3 regions of the Allobosea sp. TBD101 genome follow, and region 1 is predicted to be linked to each of the others. Evidence: riboswitches for the same ligand, from Rfam matches in the RefSeq annotation. Region 1 holds a riboswitch; each other region holds the start of a gene.
The links. Region 1 has a riboswitch for cobalamin ahead of AC6RIC_RS18115 (ABC transporter substrate-binding protein). Riboswitches for the same ligand answer to the same signal wherever they lie in the genome.
Positions count from the first base shown of each region.

Region 2: another riboswitch for cobalamin. It lies ahead of AC6RIC_RS24840 (TonB-dependent receptor plug domain-containing protein); the one in region 1 lies ahead of AC6RIC_RS18115 (ABC transporter substrate-binding protein).
Region 3: another riboswitch for cobalamin. It lies ahead of AC6RIC_RS24365 (CbtB domain-containing protein); the one in region 1 lies ahead of AC6RIC_RS18115 (ABC transporter substrate-binding protein).

Region 1 covers NZ_CM187543.1:3,721,521-3,726,719, reverse strand. The annotation lists gene AC6RIC_RS18125 (M81 family metallopeptidase) at 1-735, shown strand, start outside; gene AC6RIC_RS18120 (mandelate racemase/muconate lactonizing enzyme family protein) at 747-1,925, shown strand; cobalamin riboswitch at 1,961-2,172, shown strand; gene AC6RIC_RS18115 (ABC transporter substrate-binding protein) at 2,385-3,422, shown strand; gene AC6RIC_RS18110 (FecCD family ABC transporter permease) at 3,419-4,462, shown strand; gene AC6RIC_RS18105 (ABC transporter ATP-binding protein) at 4,459-5,199, shown strand, end outside.
Region 2 covers NZ_CM187543.1:5,117,008-5,122,206, reverse strand. The annotation lists gene AC6RIC_RS24855 (tripartite tricarboxylate transporter TctB family protein) at 1-178, shown strand, start outside; gene AC6RIC_RS24850 (tripartite tricarboxylate transporter permease) at 182-1,702, shown strand; gene AC6RIC_RS24845 (GntR family transcriptional regulator) at 1,709-2,476, opposite strand; cobalamin riboswitch at 2,543-2,741, shown strand; gene AC6RIC_RS24840 (TonB-dependent receptor plug domain-containing protein) at 2,864-4,810, shown strand; gene AC6RIC_RS24835 (ABC transporter substrate-binding protein) at 4,807-5,199, shown strand, end outside.
Region 3 covers NZ_CM187543.1:5,016,745-5,021,943, reverse strand. The annotation lists gene cobW (cobalamin biosynthesis protein CobW) at 1-22, opposite strand, end outside; gene AC6RIC_RS24375 (DUF1636 family protein) at 27-416, opposite strand; gene AC6RIC_RS24370 (CbtA family protein) at 426-1,166, opposite strand; gene AC6RIC_RS24365 (CbtB domain-containing protein) at 1,179-1,355, opposite strand; cobalamin riboswitch at 1,393-1,578, opposite strand; gene cobU (bifunctional adenosylcobinamide kinase/adenosylcobinamide-phosphate guanylyltransferase) at 1,729-2,277, shown strand; gene cobO (cob(I)yrinic acid a,c-diamide adenosyltransferase) at 2,277-2,885, shown strand; gene AC6RIC_RS24350 (TetR/AcrR family transcriptional regulator) at 3,160-3,780, shown strand; gene AC6RIC_RS24345 (acyl-CoA dehydrogenase family protein) at 3,777-5,199, shown strand, end outside.

The sequences.
Region 1 (5,199 bases):
GGCGACAAGGCGACGGCCGAGCGCGAGGCGATCCGCTTGGCCGAGGAATTCTGGCCCTTGCGCTTCCGCATGCAGGGCAAGCTCGTCCCGCTGGAGCGCGCCATCGCGCAGGCCCGCAGCATCGACGGTCCCGTGATCTTCACCGATGCCGCTGACGCGACCTCATCCGGTGCCTCCGGCGACAGCAACCTGATCCTCGCCGCCTTGCGCAAGGCCGGCTACGGCAAGCGTGTATTGGCCCAGATCGTCGACGCGCCGGCTGCGGCTGCTGCGCACAAGGCCGGAGTCGGCGCGACGATCGAGGTCGCGCTCGGCGGTTCGATCGATCCCGCCCGCTTCCCGCCGATGAAGGTCAAGGCCAAGGTCAAATTGCTCTCGGATGGCGAGGCGGCGCTGGAGACGATGAAAGCGCCCCTGAGAGCCGGGCCGACCGCGGTTCTGACCTGGGACAACGTTACCGTCGTTGTGATGAGCCGCTCTGTCAGCCTGTTCGACCGGGCGATGTATTACGCCAACGGCATCGACCCGACCGATTTCGACCTGATCGTGGTGAAGTCGCCGCACACCGAGTTCCACATGTTCGACCAGTGGTGCGCGCGGAACTTCAACATCGATGCGCCCGGCGCAACCTCCGCCAACCTGAAAAGCCTGGGTCACACCATCTGCGCCCGGCCGATCTACCCGCTCGACGAGGGTGTCACCTTCACGCCCCGCGCCACGATCTACGAACTGTGAGGAGAAGACCTGTGCCCAGGATCGAGGCCGTCGATTTCTTCTATCTCGCCATGCCCGTCGTCACCGACGAAGCCGACGGCAGCCAGGATGCGCTGCTGGTCAGGGTCGCCGCCGGCGGCCATGTCGGCTGGGGCGAATGCGAGGCGGCGCCACTGCCCTCCATCGCCGCCTTCATCTGTCCGATGTCGCATGGCGTCTGCCGGCCGGTCGCCGATTCCGTGCTCGGCCAGACGCTGGAAGGCCCGGAGGATATCGCCCGCATCGCTGCTGCCGTCGCCTATAACTCGATGGACCTGCTGCAGGCGCCGCATACCTTCTCCGGCGTCGAGATGGCCTTATGGGACATCCTCGGCAAGATGCGCTCCGAGCCGGTCTGGCGCCTGCTCGGCTATGCCAAGAGCCATCCCAAGACGCCCTATGCCTCGGTCCTGTTCGGCGACACGGCGCAGGAGACACTCGACCGCGCCCGCGATGCCCGCAAACGTAGCTTCCGCGCCGCCAAGTTCGGCTGGGGGCCGATCGGCCGCGGCAGCGTCGAGGCCGATGCCGAGCATTTCGTCGCCGCCCGCGAGGGTTTGGGGCAGGACGGCATCCTGCTCGTCGATACCGGCCAGATCTTCATCGAGGATGTCGAGCGCGCCGCCGCCCGTCTGCCCGCGATGGAGAAGGCGAACGTGCTCTGGTTCGAGGAGCCGTTCCACGCCAGCGCGCTCGAAGCCTATGGCGCGCTCGCCAGGCGCAGCCCCAAGGTTCGCCTGGCCGGTGGGGAGGGCGCCCATAACGAATCCATGGCCCGGCAGCTCATCGATTATGGCGGCATCGGCTATGTCCAGATCGATTGCGGCCGGATCGGCGGCATCGGTCCGTCCAAGGCGGTGGCGGATTATGCGGTCGCCAAGGGCGTAACCTTCGTCAACCACACTTTCACCTCGCATCTGGCGCTCTCGGCCTCGCTCCAGCCCTATGCCGGCCTCGCCGATCACGAGATCTGCGAATACCCGGCCATGCCGAAGCCGCTCGCCACCGCGATCTCCGCCAATCATCTGGAGCGCGACGCGAACGGGCAGGTTGCGGCCCCTAATGCGCCGGGCCTCGGCATCGAGGTCGCGACGACCGCGCTGCGCAGCTATTTGCAGGAGGTCGAGATCTCCGTCGGCGGCAAGAGGCTCTACAGCACGTCAAGTCTCTGACGCGATGTTCGCTTGACGCAGCGCCACGCCCTTATAGGGTGTGCGCCGATCGAGGTTCTCCGGGTTGCTCCCGGAGCTAAGAGGGAATTCGGTGAGGTGCGACCCGCGCCAAAGCCGAGGCTGCCCCCGCAACTGTAAGCGGCGAGCTCTCCGTCCATCGTCCACTGGCGCCTGACGCGCCGGGAAGGCCGGGCGGAACAGGCATCGACCCGCGAGCCAGGAGACCTGCCCCGGTCGTCGAAGACGTCTTTCGGACGGGGTTTTCCGGAGCTTGTGAGTCGATGGTGGCCCTGTGCCGCCTTTCCGTCCCACATGCCAAAGCTGCCCCGGCCGTCATCTCGGGGAGCGATGAAATCCATGTTCACGAAGACCACTGCACCGGCCGCTCAGGGCGGCTTGACGGCTGCCTGTCGCGCATTCTATCAGAAATGCAACATTGTTACATTTCGGATGGCCTCGATGCCGGCAGCGCGCCCGTTCAATTCCCTGCTTCGCATGTCGGTCGCCGCGCTGTTCGGCGCTCTCGCCGCCGGCACGGCCACTGCGGCGCCGACCAAATATCCGCTGACGCTGGAGAATTGCCGCGAGACGATCACCTTCAACGCGGCGCCCAAGCGCGTCGTCGCGATCGGCCAGACCCAGACGGAAATCCTCTACGCGCTCGGCCTTGGCGACCGCGTCGTCGGCACGGCGGTGTGGTTCTCGCCGGTCGCCAAGCCCTATGAGGCGGTCAATGCCAAGGTGAAGCGCCTCGCCGATAACGACCCAAGCTTCGAGGCGGTGCTGGCGCAGGAGCCCGATCTCGTCACCGCGATGTTCGAATGGCATGTCGGGCCCAACGGCATCGTCGGCAAGCGCGACCAGTTCGCCAAGGTCAAGGTGCCGTCCTACGTCTCCCCGACCGATTGCGTCGGCAAGGACAATTCCGGTGCCGGCGACGGCGTCCGCACCCAGATGTTCACGATGGATCTGGTCTATCGCAACATCCGCGAATTCGGCGCGATCTTCGATGTCGCCGATCGGGCCGAGACGCTCGTCGCCGAGCTCAAGGCGCGCGAGGACAAGGCCGTCGAGCAGGTCTCGAAGCTGAAGGCGCAGGACGTTCCGGTCGTCGTCTGGTTCTCCAGCAAGGACATCAAGGGCGACGGCTTCATGGCCGGCAAGAACGGCGTGCCCGCCTATATCCTCTCCAAGCTCGGCGCCCGCAACGTCATCACGACCAATGAGGAATGGCCGCTGGTCGGCTGGGAGAGCATCGCCGCTGCCAACCCCGCCGTGATCGTCACCGTGAAGATGGATCGCCGCCGCTTCCCGGCCGACGATATCGAGAAGAAGCTGGAGTTCCTGAAGACCGATCCGGTCGCCAGCAAGCTGGACGCCGTGAAGAATAACCGCGTCGTCATCATGGATGTCGGTGCGACCCGCGCCGGGCTCGACACGGTCGACGGCATCGAGACGCTGGCCAAAGCGATCGCCGGATTCGGGCTCTCGCGTTGAGCCACGCCGCCCATGGGCCGAACTGGCCGGCGCGTGTCGCGATCGCGCTGGCCTCGCTGCTGGCGCTGATCCTCTCGGTCGCGCTGGCCGTGACTATCGGCGAGATGCGCATCCCGCTGGATACGGCCCTGAAGGCGCTCGGCAACGGGCTGTTCGATCTCGACTTTCCCATCAGCGCGATCCAGCAGGGCGTGATCTTCGATTATCGCCTCAGCCGCGCGCTGATGGCGGGGCTCTGCGGTGGCGCACTCGCCTTGTCGGGCGCGATCCTGCAGGCCCTGCTGCGCAACCCGCTGGCAGAACCCTATATCCTCGGCATCTCGGCCGGCGCCTCGACCGGCGCCGTCGCGGTGCTGATCCTCGGCATCAGCATCGGCGGCGCGGTGCTCTCCGTTTCGGCCGGCGCCTTCATCGGTTCCTGCGCTGCGCTCGTCGTCGTGGCGCTGCTGGCGGCAGGGGCGGGCGGGGCGAGCGATCGCGTCATCCTCGCCGGTGTCGCGACCTCGCAACTCTTCAATGCGGCGACCGCCACGATCGTCACGACGCTCGCCAGCGCCGAGCAGGCGCGCGGTGTGATGTTCTGGCTGCTCGGCAATTTCGGCGGCGTGCGCTGGCCCGACATCTGGATGGCGGCGCCGGTCGCCTTCATCGGCTTCGGCATCTGCATGCTGCACGCCAAGGCGCTCGACGCCTTCGCCTTCGGCGTCGACGCCGCAGCTTCGCTGGGCGTCGCCGTCACGCGGGTGAAGGTCGTGCTCTTCGCCACGACGGCGGTAATGACGGCGGTGATGGTCTCGATCGTCGGCACGGTCGGCTTCGTCGGGCTGATCATTCCCCATGCCGCGCGCTTCCTCGTGGGCTCCGGCCATGCCCGCTTGCTGCCAGCCTGTCTCGTCATCGGCGCGATCTTCATGATCCTGGCCGACATCCTTTCCCGCATCCTGATACCCCAGCAGATCCTGCCGATCGGCGTGGTGACAGCGCTGTTCGGCGCACCCGTCTTCGCGCTCATCCTCTACCGCGCCCGGAGGCCGGCATGACGCTCGCGACCCGCGAGGTCCGCTGGGGTGCCGGCGGCCGGATGATCGTCGACGGTGTGACGCTGGAAGCTGCACCCGGCCGGGTGCTCGGCCTGATCGGCCCCAACGGCTCCGGAAAATCGAGCCTGCTCCGGCTGCTCTGCCGCCTGCGCAACGTCGCGAGCGGCGTCGTCACCCTCGACGGAAACGACATCGCCAGCGTGCCCCGCCGCGAGCTGGCCCGCCGCCTCGCCTTCGTCGAGCAGCAGGCGACCACCGAGATTCAGCTGTCCGTCTGCGATGTCGTCCGCCTCGGCCGCACGCCGCATCGTGCGGCGCTGGCCTCGTGGAGCGAAGCCGACGAGGGCGCCGTGAACGAAGCGCTGGCGCGGGTCGGGCTCACCGAGCGCCACGATCAGTTCTGGCACACGCTTTCGGGAGGGGAACGCCAGCGCGTCCATATCGCCCGCGCGCTCGCGCAGGAGCCGAGCGAACTCATCCTGGACGAGCCGACCAACCATCTCGACATCCAGCACCAGCTCTCGATCCTGAGCCTGGTCCGACGCCTCGGCATCACCTGCATCATGGCGCTGCACGATCTCAACCTCGCCGCCATGTTCTGCGACGAGATCGCGCTGTTGCATGACGGGCGTCTTCAGGCGGCGGGTGCGCCGGAGGAGGTCCTGACCGCCGAGGCGATCCAACGCATCTTCGGCGTCGCGGTTTCTATCCGCCCGGGAGCCTCCGGGCGCCGGCAC
Region 2 (5,199 bases), 1.4 Mb from region 1:
CCGCTGGCTCGGTTTTCCGTTCAGCGCGATGCTGGCCTTCACGCTGGTGACCCATGCCTTCGGCTCGCGCCGTACCCTGCTTGATCTCGGCATCGGCGCGCTGATCGCCAGCCTCGCCTGGCTCGGCTTCTCCCGCCTCGGCATCAGCCTTGGCCCCTTCTTCCCGCTGCTGGGTTGAGCCATGGACATCCTGAACCAGTTGCTCGGCGGGTTCGCGGTTGCCTTGCAGCCGATGAACCTGTTCTGGGCCTTCATCGGCTGTGGCCTCGGCACGGCGGTCGGCGTCCTGCCCGGCATCGGCCCGGCCCTGACCATCGCCCTGCTCCTGCCGGTGACCGCACAGGTCAATCCGGCCTCGGCCTTCATCATGTTCGCCGGCATCCTCTACGGTGCGCTCTATGGCGGCTCGACCACCTCGATCCTGTTGAACACGCCGGGCGAGAGCGGCTCGGTGATGACGGCGCTCGAAGGCAACCGCATGGCCCGCCGTGGCCGCGGCGCCGCCGCGCTGGCGACGGCCGCGATCGGCTCCTTCGTTGCCGGCACGATCGGCACGCTGGCGTTGACCTTCCTCGCGCCCGCCATCGCCGAGCTCGCCTTCGTCTTCGGCCCGGAGGACTATTTCGCGCTGATGATGCTCTCCTTCACCGCGGTCGCCGTGGTGATGGGGCGCTCGATGGTGCGCGGCTTCGCCGCCCTATTCTTCGGGCTGGCGCTCGGCACGATCGGCATCGATACCCAGACCGGCCAGACCCGCATGGTCTTCGGCACGCTCGAACTGCTCGACGGCATCTCGTTCACGGTCGTGCTGGTCTCGCTCTTCGCGATCGGCGAGACGCTCTATGTCGCAAGCCGGCACAGCGCGGCTCCGGCCGCCGTCAATCCGCTCTCCGGTGGAAGCTGGATGACGAAACAGGATTGGAAGCGCTCCTGGAAGCCCTGGCTGCGCGGCAGCGTCATCGGCTTCCCGATCGGGGCGCTGCCGGCCGGCGGAACGGAAATCCCGACCTTCCTCTCCTATGCGCTGGAGCGCCGCCTGACCAAGCATCCGGAGGAGTTCGGGCAGGGCGCGATCGAGGGCGTCGCCGGCCCCGAGGCGGCCAACAACGCGGCCGCCGCCGGCATCCTCGTGCCGTTGCTGACGCTCGGCCTGCCATCGACCGCGACGGCCGCCGTCCTGCTCGCCGCTTTCCAGAATTACGGGCTCCAGCCCGGCCCGCTGCTCTTCGCGACCAATCCCGATCTGCTCTGGGGCCTCATCGCCTCGCTCTATATCGGCAACGTCATCCTGCTGATCCTCAACCTGCCGCTGGTCGGCATCTGGGTCCGGCTGCTGCTGATCCCCCGGCACTACATCTATGGCGGCATCGTCGTCTTCGCGATGGTCGGCGTCTGGGGGCTCTCGACCTCCTGGATGGATCTGGCGCTGATGTGCGGCCTCGGCCTCGTCGGCTATGTCGCGCGCGTCCATGATTTCCCGATCGCGCCGGCCCTGATCGGGCTGATCCTCGGCCCGCAAGCGGAAATCCAGCTCCGGCGCGCGCTCGCCGTCAGCCAGGGCGACTGGAGCGTGCTGGTCGGCACGCCGATCGCGGCGACGCTGCTCGGGATCGCGGCATTGGTCCTGATCGTGCCGCCGCTGCTCGCCCATCGCCGCCGCCGCGCCGAGGCGGAAGGGCAGTCGGTCGCTGCTACCGGCTGAACCGGATCAGCGCTTCCCACCGTTCCGGCGCTTGCCCGGCTTGGCGCTTTCGCTCACGGCTAGCGCCGCCTGAAGCGCCATGCGGGCGGCGCGGATATGGCGGCGCATCAGGATTTCCGCGAGTTCGCCGTCGCGGTGGCTGATCGCCTCGGTGATCCGCATATGCTCGCCCCAGGCCTCGCGGCCGCGCCCGGGAACGGTCGAATGCAGGCGCCGGCACAGGCGCAGGCGCGGGTAGAACTGCTCGCAGAGCAATTCGGCCAGAATCGGATTGCCGCTGCCCTTGGCGATCCGGCGGTGGAAATCGGCCTCGGGCTCGTCCTGGAGATAGGCGCCCATCGGGTTGCGCTCGATCTCGCCGCGATGGCCCCGGACCAGTGCATCGAGCGCCGCGATCTCGGCCTCGCTCATGCTCTCGGCGGCGAGACGGGCAGCCATGCCCTCGGTCGCCTCGCGCACGTCGAGCAGGGCGAGGAACTCGGCCGCGCTCGGCTCGGCGACGCGCGCGCCCTGATTGGCGACATAGGTGACGAGCCCGCGCTCCTGCAGGCGCCGGATCGCCTCGCGAACCGGCGCGCGGCTGACGCCGAAGCGGCGCGCGATCGCCGGCTCGCTCAGCTTGGCGCCGGGCGCGATCTCCCCGGAGACGATGGCCGAGGAGAGGTCGTCGTAGAGTTTGACGGTAACGCCCACGCTCGCGGGGGGCAAAGTCTCGGCCAGCATCGAGCGGGTGCCTATCTGCTTCTGTTGCTGCGAGTATAGCGCAGTCGCCACGATTGCCGAGCCTGTTCATGCCCCCGATGTCGGCAAGGCAGCTGTTTGACGTCGCCACTTTTTTGCCCTACTCGTCGATCCGACGGTTCCCTCACGGGATCAAAAGGGAACGCGGTGCGGGTGGCGAGCCACCCCATGCCGTGGCTGCCCCCGCAACTGTAAGCGGCGAGCCTTTCGCCATACGCCACTGGGGCCTCGGACCTGGGAAGGCGGTGAAGGGCAGCGACCCGCGAGCCAGGAGACCTGCCGTCAGCCGTGGTCACACGCGGACACGTTCGGCCGGGGTGCGCCGATTGCTGATTCGACCGTTCGCCGTCTTTCATACGGCTGATGGGAGATCGCGTTCGCGGTGACGTGCCACTGACGTCAACGCCCGAGGTCTCCATCGTGAACGTCTTCCTCCCGGCCGCCGGACGCGGCCGCTTGCTGCTCTCCGCCTCCTGCCTCGCCATCGCCGGCGCAACAGCCCCGGCCTTCGCCCAACCCGCTCCTGCGACGATGGCGCTCGACGAGATCGTCGTCAGCGCCACGGGCACGCCGACACCCGCGCGCGAGATCGCGAGCTCGGTCACCGTCATCACCGCCCGGGATATCGAACAGCAGCAGCGCCGGACGCTGCCGCAGGCGCTCGCCGCCGTGCCCGGCCTCAACATCGTGCAGACCGGCGGGCCGGGCGGCCTGACCTCGGTCTTCATGCGCGGCACCAACTCCAACCACGTCAAGGTGCTGATCGACGGCATCGAGGCCAATGATCCCTCGGCGCCGAACCGCTCCTTCGATTTCGGCTCAATGCTGACCGAGGATATCGAGCGCATCGAGGTGCTGCGCGGCCCGCAGAGCGGCCTCTACGGCGCCAACGCGCTGGGCGGCGTCATTTCGGTGACCACGAAGCGCGGCGAGGGGCCGCCGAAGATGACCGCGCGCGTCGAAGGCGGATCGCACGGCACGTTCAACCAGTCCCTCGGCTTCAGCGGCGGCGACGCGCGGTTCAACTATGCCTTCAACGCCGCCCATTTCCGCGCCGACGGGACCGAGGTGACGCCACCGAACCTCGTGCCGCCCGGCCGCCGGATCAACCCGAACATCTTCGACAATTACAGTTACTCCGGCCGTCTCGGCTTCGCCCTCACCGATACGCTGACGCTCAACTGGGTCGGTCGCTATCAGGACGGCCAGTTGCGCAATACCGGCGACACCGGTTTCCCGAGCAAGCCCTCGCCCTATCGTTCCCAGCAGAACTATGCGCAGGCCTTCACCCGTGGCGAACTCGTCTGGGACCCGCTCAGTGGCCGCTTCGTCAACACCTTCGGCGTGTCCTATTCACGCCAGGACAGGGGGACGCGGACGGCTTCCGCGGTGACCGGCCTGCTCGGCCTGCCCAATCAGAGCCTTGGCGAGCGCACCAAGCTCGACTGGCGCGGCAATCTCGAGATCACCAAGGGCCACAACCTGATCACGGGCCTGCAATATGAGCGCGAGCGGCTGGATACGGCGAGCCTGATCGCTTCGAACGGCAACAAGGCGGCCTATCTCGAATACCAGGGCAATATCGAGGATCGCTATTTCATGGCGGCCAACATCCGCCACGACCATGACGACAGCTATGGCGGGCACACGACCTACCGCATCGCGCCGGCCGTCCTCATCCCAGGTACGGAGACCAAGCTAAAGGCGAGCTACGGCACCGGCTTCAAGGCGCCGACGCTAAGCGAGCTCTTCATCGACTATCGTCCCGGCTACAATTTCTTCGGCAACCCGAACCTGAAGCCGGAGGAAAGCCGAGGCTGGGATGTCGGCTTCGAGCAGCCGCTCTTCGACAAGCGCCTGCAACTCGGCGCGACCTGGTTCCAGAACGATATCGAGAACCTGATCGTCACCAATACAAGGCGCGATTCCTACGCCAATATCGGCAAGGCGAAGACGAAGGGCGTCGAGGCCTTCGCCGCGCTGGAAATCTCGCCGCAGTTCCGCATCCGCGCCGACTACACCTTCACCCTCGCCAAGGACGAGATCGCGCGGCAGGAGCTGCTGCGCCGGCCGCGCCACAAGGCGAGCGCGACCGCGACCTGGACGCCGACGGACAAGCTCAGCCTCTCGGCGACGCTGATCCATATCGGCTCCTGGGTCGACGGCAACCGCGACTTCTCGGTGCCCCGCATGCGGGCGAAGGGTGCGACGCTGGTCAACCTCGCCGCCGAGTACAAGGCGACCGACAAGGTGACGGTGTTCGGGCGGGTCGATAACCTCTTCGACAAGCGCTGGGAGAATCCGGTCGGCTTCCTCGTGCCGGGCCTCGGTGTCTTCGGCGGTATCAAGGTGGCCATCGGCGGATGAACCTGCCTCTCGTCCTGCGCCGTCTGCGCGGCGCCTGCCTCCTGCCCATCGCGCTTGCGGGCGCGATGGCATCGGTCTCGCTTGCTGCGGACCGGCCGGCACGCATTGTCTCGCTCAACATGTGCACGGACGAGCTCGTCCTGCGCCTGGCCGATCCCGTACGCATCGCTTCGGTGACGTGGCTGTCGCAGGACCCGCGCAACGCCAACATGGCCGAGGCCGCGCGCCGGGTCCCCGCCAATCACGGCCTTGCCGAGGAGGTGCTGGGCTTCAAGCCCGATCTCGTCGTCGCCGGTGCCTATACGACGCGCGCCACCGTTTCCCTGCTCGGGCGCGTCGGCGTTACGGTCAGGGAGTTCGGCGTTCCCCGCAATCTCGCGGAGATGAAG
Region 3 (5,199 bases), 1.3 Mb from region 1:
TGGTGGTCTGCGGAGCGTTCATGATGTCATCCTTGCTGGCGCGCTGGCAAAGGCGGCACGCGCGCGACCACGCCCTTGCGGAAGGACTGCGGCCGCTCTTTCCAGGGAACGATGCCGTTGGCGCTGGCGGCATAGGCCTCCGCGGCGCCGACGATCTCGTCGAGATGGGTGTCGGTGTCGAGATCGCCGATCAGATAGGTCCATTTCCCGTCGGCGCTGAGCGCGATGGTGCAGGGCCGCTTGCAGACGGCGAGGCATTCGACGGGCAGCACGGGGATCGTGCTGCCCTTGGCTTTAAGCTGCGCGGCGAGACGCTCGGCCAGCGCCAGTCCCGGCTGGTCGTAACCTTCCGGGAGATCGGCGCGGGCGCGGCGGCAGGCCGTGCAGACATGGATGGTGAGGTCACCCTCGGACATGGCTTGTCCTCAGGCGTCCGCGGCCCGGCGGCTCGCCCGGGGCCAAAGCACGCCGACCATGAAGGCGGTGACGAGCCAGAGCGCGGCCTGGATGCCGAGCGAGAGCGACGCGAAATGCGCGGCGACCTCGGCCGGCACCTTGCTCGCCGGCGCGGCCGGATGCGGCGCGCCGACGACATGCGGCAGCAGGATCACGACGATGGCGACGAGCTTCAGCCAGGGCTGATCGAAGCGCAGGAACAGGAAGAGCCCCAGCGCCGTGGCGATCACCGTCGCGAGCCACCAGACCTGGCGCTGCTCCAGCGCGGCCGAGGCTGCACCCGGCAGCTCGGGAGCCAGCCCCATCGCCGGGGCGAGCCCGAGCGCGAGGAAGCCGCAGGCGCCCCAGACGAGCGCGCTGCGCTGGTCGATGCTGTCGCCGGCCGCGATCATCCCTGCGAGCAGCAGAGCCGCGAAGCCGATCGCGGTCGCAATCGTCACCGCGCTGGTGAAGAGCGTGCGCTGGAAGCCGTCCTGCGGCTTCCATTCGGCATGGTCGTGGCCGGGCGCGTCGCCGGCCGGTCCATGCGCGAGGATGATCTTCGCCTCGCCGTCGAACGCGGCCAGCGTCGGCGCTTTCAGCGCCAGCGCCGCCTCATAGGTCTCGGCCTTGAGGATCAGCGGGGTGGTGGTGACATGCTGCAGGGCGGCGACGATCAAGCCAGCCAGAAGCCCGGCCAGGATGCTGACCGTGAGAACACGCGTGACCATGGATGCTTTCCCTCAGTGGCAGGGAAAGGCGAGGCCGTGACGGCTGTCATGCGCGGCGTTGTGGACATTGGTCGAGGCCGCGAAGCCGGTCGTGTAGATCAGCGCGACGCCGATCACGAGCGCGGCGGCAACCGCCTTGACGCGTTCCGAAACGCTGAGTGTAGGGGTGGAAACCGAAGCGGTGTTCATAAGCGTTCTCCGTGGCCGCCCCGCCGGCAGCCGGTTGGATCTCTGCGGGTTGACGGCAGGTCTCCTGGCTCGCGGACTTCGCGCCCCTTGCCGCCTTCCCGGAGCGAGCGCTCCAGTGGCCGATGGCGAAGGACATCCGCTTACAGTTGCGGGGGCAGCCGCGGTCTCGCACCGCGTTCCCTTTTCACCTCCTCGCGGAGGCACCGTCACGGATCATCATTAGCCATCGCCGTGTTGCTGTGCAATGCAAGAACGGTCCGACACATACATGCGGTCATCCCGGCCGGAGCGCAGCGAAGAGCCGGGATCCATGCCTGAACCTCTACCGGAAGCGTTCCGGCATGGATCCCGGGTCTCCCTATGGTCGCCCGGGATGACGGCCAGCGAAACCAAGCCGCCGATGCAGTCTCTTCCGATCCCCCATCTCACGCTCGTCCTCGGCGGCGCCCGCTCCGGCAAGAGCCGCCATGCCGAGGCGTTGATCGAGGCGCTGCCGGCGCCCTGGACCTATGTCGCCACCGCGCAGGCCTATGACGACGAGATGCGCGAGCGCATCGCCGAGCATCGCGCCCGGCGCCCGGCCGGCTGGGAGACGGTCGACGCTCCGCTCGAACTGGCCGAGGCGATTGCGGCCCAGCCGGCGGGGCGCCCGATCCTGGTCGATTGCCTGACGCTCTGGCTGACCAATCTCATCCTTGCGGAGCGCGACACTGTCGCGGCCCGCGATGTCCTGATTGCCGCTTGCGAGCGCGTATCCGCCCCGCTCGTTCTGGTCGGCAACGAGGTCGGGCTCGGCATCGTCCCGGAGAACGCGCTCGCCCGCCGCTTCCGTGACGAGGCCGGGCGCCTGCATCAGGCGCTTGCGGCGCGTGCGGCCAGCGTGGTCTTCATGGTTGCCGGATTGCCGATGCGAGTGAAGTGATGACCGACACTGAAGATGCCGCCCGCCACAAGGCCAAGATGGAGAAGCGCAAGGCGGTGCAGGACGCCGAAGTCGCCTCCAAGACGCTCGAAAAGGGCCTGCTGATCGTCAATACCGGCCCTGGCAAAGGCAAGTCGACGGCGGCTTTCGGCTTGATCCTGCGCGCGCTCGGCCATGGCTGGCGCATCGGTGTGGTGCAGTTCATCAAGGGCGCCTGGTCGACCGGCGAGCGCCGGGCGCTTGAAGCCTTTGGCGATCAGGTGAGCTGGCACAGCATGGGCGAGGGTTTTACCTGGGAGACGCAGGACAAGGCTCGCGACATCGCGGCAGCCGAACGCGCCTTCGCAAAGGCGAAGGAATTGATGGCCGATCCGGAGATCAGGCTTCTGGTGCTGGACGAGCTCAACATCGCCCTGCGCTACGACTATCTGCCGCTCGCCGAGGTTGTCGCGACGCTGTCTGCCCGCAGGCCTGACCTGCACATCGTCGTCACCGGCCGCAACGCCAAGCCGGAGCTGATCGAGGCAGCCGATCTCGTCACTGAGATGACGCTGGTGAAGCATCATTTCGCTGCGGGTGTGAAGGCGCAGCAAGGCATCGAGTTCTGAGAGCCCGCTCTGTGCCTCGGCAGCATTGAGTCATCCCGGACGCAGCGAAGCAGAGATCCGGGATCCATTCCGGAACCTGCCCGAAAGAGGTTCCGGCATGGATCCCGGGTCAAGCCCGGGATGACCAAGTATCTCCGGCGCGGGCCAACCCCCCTCCCGTTGCGATAAGCCATCCTCGATGTGGAGCGATCGCCTCGACCGGCTCATCCACTTGACGGTGATCGATCCAGTCTTCAGATTGAATCTGAATTCAAATTCAATTTTGAGACCAGCCATGGCCGACGGCGCATCGAAGCAACCCCGCAAGGCCGGCAAGCGCGAGGCGATCCTCGCCGCCGCGCGCGGCATCGTGTCGGAAGTCGGCTTCCATGAGACCTCGATCGCCGCGGTGGCTTCCGCCAGCGGCGTCTCGACCGGCAGCGTCTATTCCTATTTCGCTTCGAAGGCCGAGCTGATGGCCGAGATCGTCGCGGCCGTGTCGTCGCGCGAGCTTGCCGTGCTGCGTGAGATCGCCGCGAGCGACGCCCCCGTCGCCGAGCGCCTGACCGCAGCGGTCGAGGCCTTCGCGCGCCGCGCCTTCGCCAATCGCCGCTTGGCCTGGTCGATGATCGCCGAGCCCGCTGACCCCGCCGTCGATGCGACGCGGCTCGATTATCGCCGCGAGATCGCCGGCATTTTTCGCGCGCTCGTCGTCGAAGGCGGGAGGCTGGGCGCCTTTCGTTCGGTCGACCCCGATGCCGCCGCGGCGATGATCGTCGGCGGCTTCATGGAAGCGTTGATCGGCCCGCTGTCGCCGGATCGCCCGATCACGCCTGAGCGCGGCCGCGAGATCGCCGCTGCCCTTGCCGATCTCTCCATCGCCGCGCTGATTTCCCGAGAAGGACAGGCCGCATGACCACGCTCGACGCTTACGGCTACGACACGCATGAAGTGCTGAATCAGGCGCCGGCGCTGGCGGATTATGACGCCTTCGCCGCCGATCCGGCGCTCGGCTCGATCCTCGATGCCTTTGGCGCCGGCTGGTTCAGCGAGCAGGCGAGCGTGGTCGGCGGCCATGTCGGCTCTCAACGCGTGCAGGACTTGGCGCGGCAGGCTAATCGCAGCTTGCCGGAACTGCGCACGCATGACCGCTGGGGTCGGCGCGTCGACCAGATCGAGTTCCATCCGGCCTGGCACGAACTGATGGGGCTCGCGATGCGCGACGAGTTCCATTCCTTGTGCTGGACCAGGCCGCGCGAAGGCGCGCAGGTGGCGCGCGCGGCGGTGTCCTATCTCTGGAACCAGGGCGAGAACGGCATCTGCTGCCCGCTCGGTATGACCTATTCGGCGATCCCCGTCCTGCAGCGCGATCCCGCGCGCTGGGCCGAGTTCGGCCGATTGATCACCTCCACCGACTACGATGGGCGTCCGCTGCCGGCGGTGCAGAAGCGTGGCGGCACGGTCGGCATGGCGATGACCGAGAAACAGGGCGGCTCGGATCTGCGCCAGACCCAGACGGTGGCGACACGCAATGCCGACGGCACTTACTCCCTCACTGGCCATAAATGGTTCTTCTCCGTCCCGCATTCCGACGTGTTCCTGACGCTGGCGCGCACGGAGGAGGGCGTGTCCTGCTTCGTCGTGCCGGGCTGGCTCCCGGACGGCTCGCGCAATCGCCTGCAGATCCAGCGCCTCAAGGACAAGTGCGGCAACAAGTCGAATGCATCCTCCGAGGTCGAATTTCGCGGCGTCATCGCCCATCTGATCGGCGAGCCCGGCCACGGCATTCGCGCCGGGCTGGAGATGAACCACTATACGCGGCTCGATTTCGCCGTCGGCTCGGCCGGATTGATGCGCCATGCGGTGGCGCAGGCCGCGCATCACACCGCCCATCGCCGTGCCTTCCAGAAGGCGCTGATCGACCAGCCGATCATGACGAACGTCATCGCCGACCTCGCGCTGGAGGCCGAGGCCTCCGCCTGGCTCGCCTTCCGCTTCGTCCACGCGCTCGACCGCGAGGACGGAAGCGAGGCCGAGAAGCTGATCGGCCGCATCGGCGCGCCGATCGCGAAATACTGGAACTGCAAGCGCGCCACGCCGGTCGTGGTCGAGGCGCTGGAATGCCATGGCGGCAACGGCTTCATCGAGGACCACTTGATGGCGCGGCTCTATCGCGAGGCGCCGCTCAACGGCATCTGGGAGGGCACGGGCAATGTCGTCTGCCTCGACGTGCTCCGCTCGATCCGCCGCTATCCCGATTGTGTGCCGGCTTTGCTCGACGAATTGCGTGCCGCCCGCGGCAGCGATCCGCGCTACGACGCCTTCCTCGCCGAGC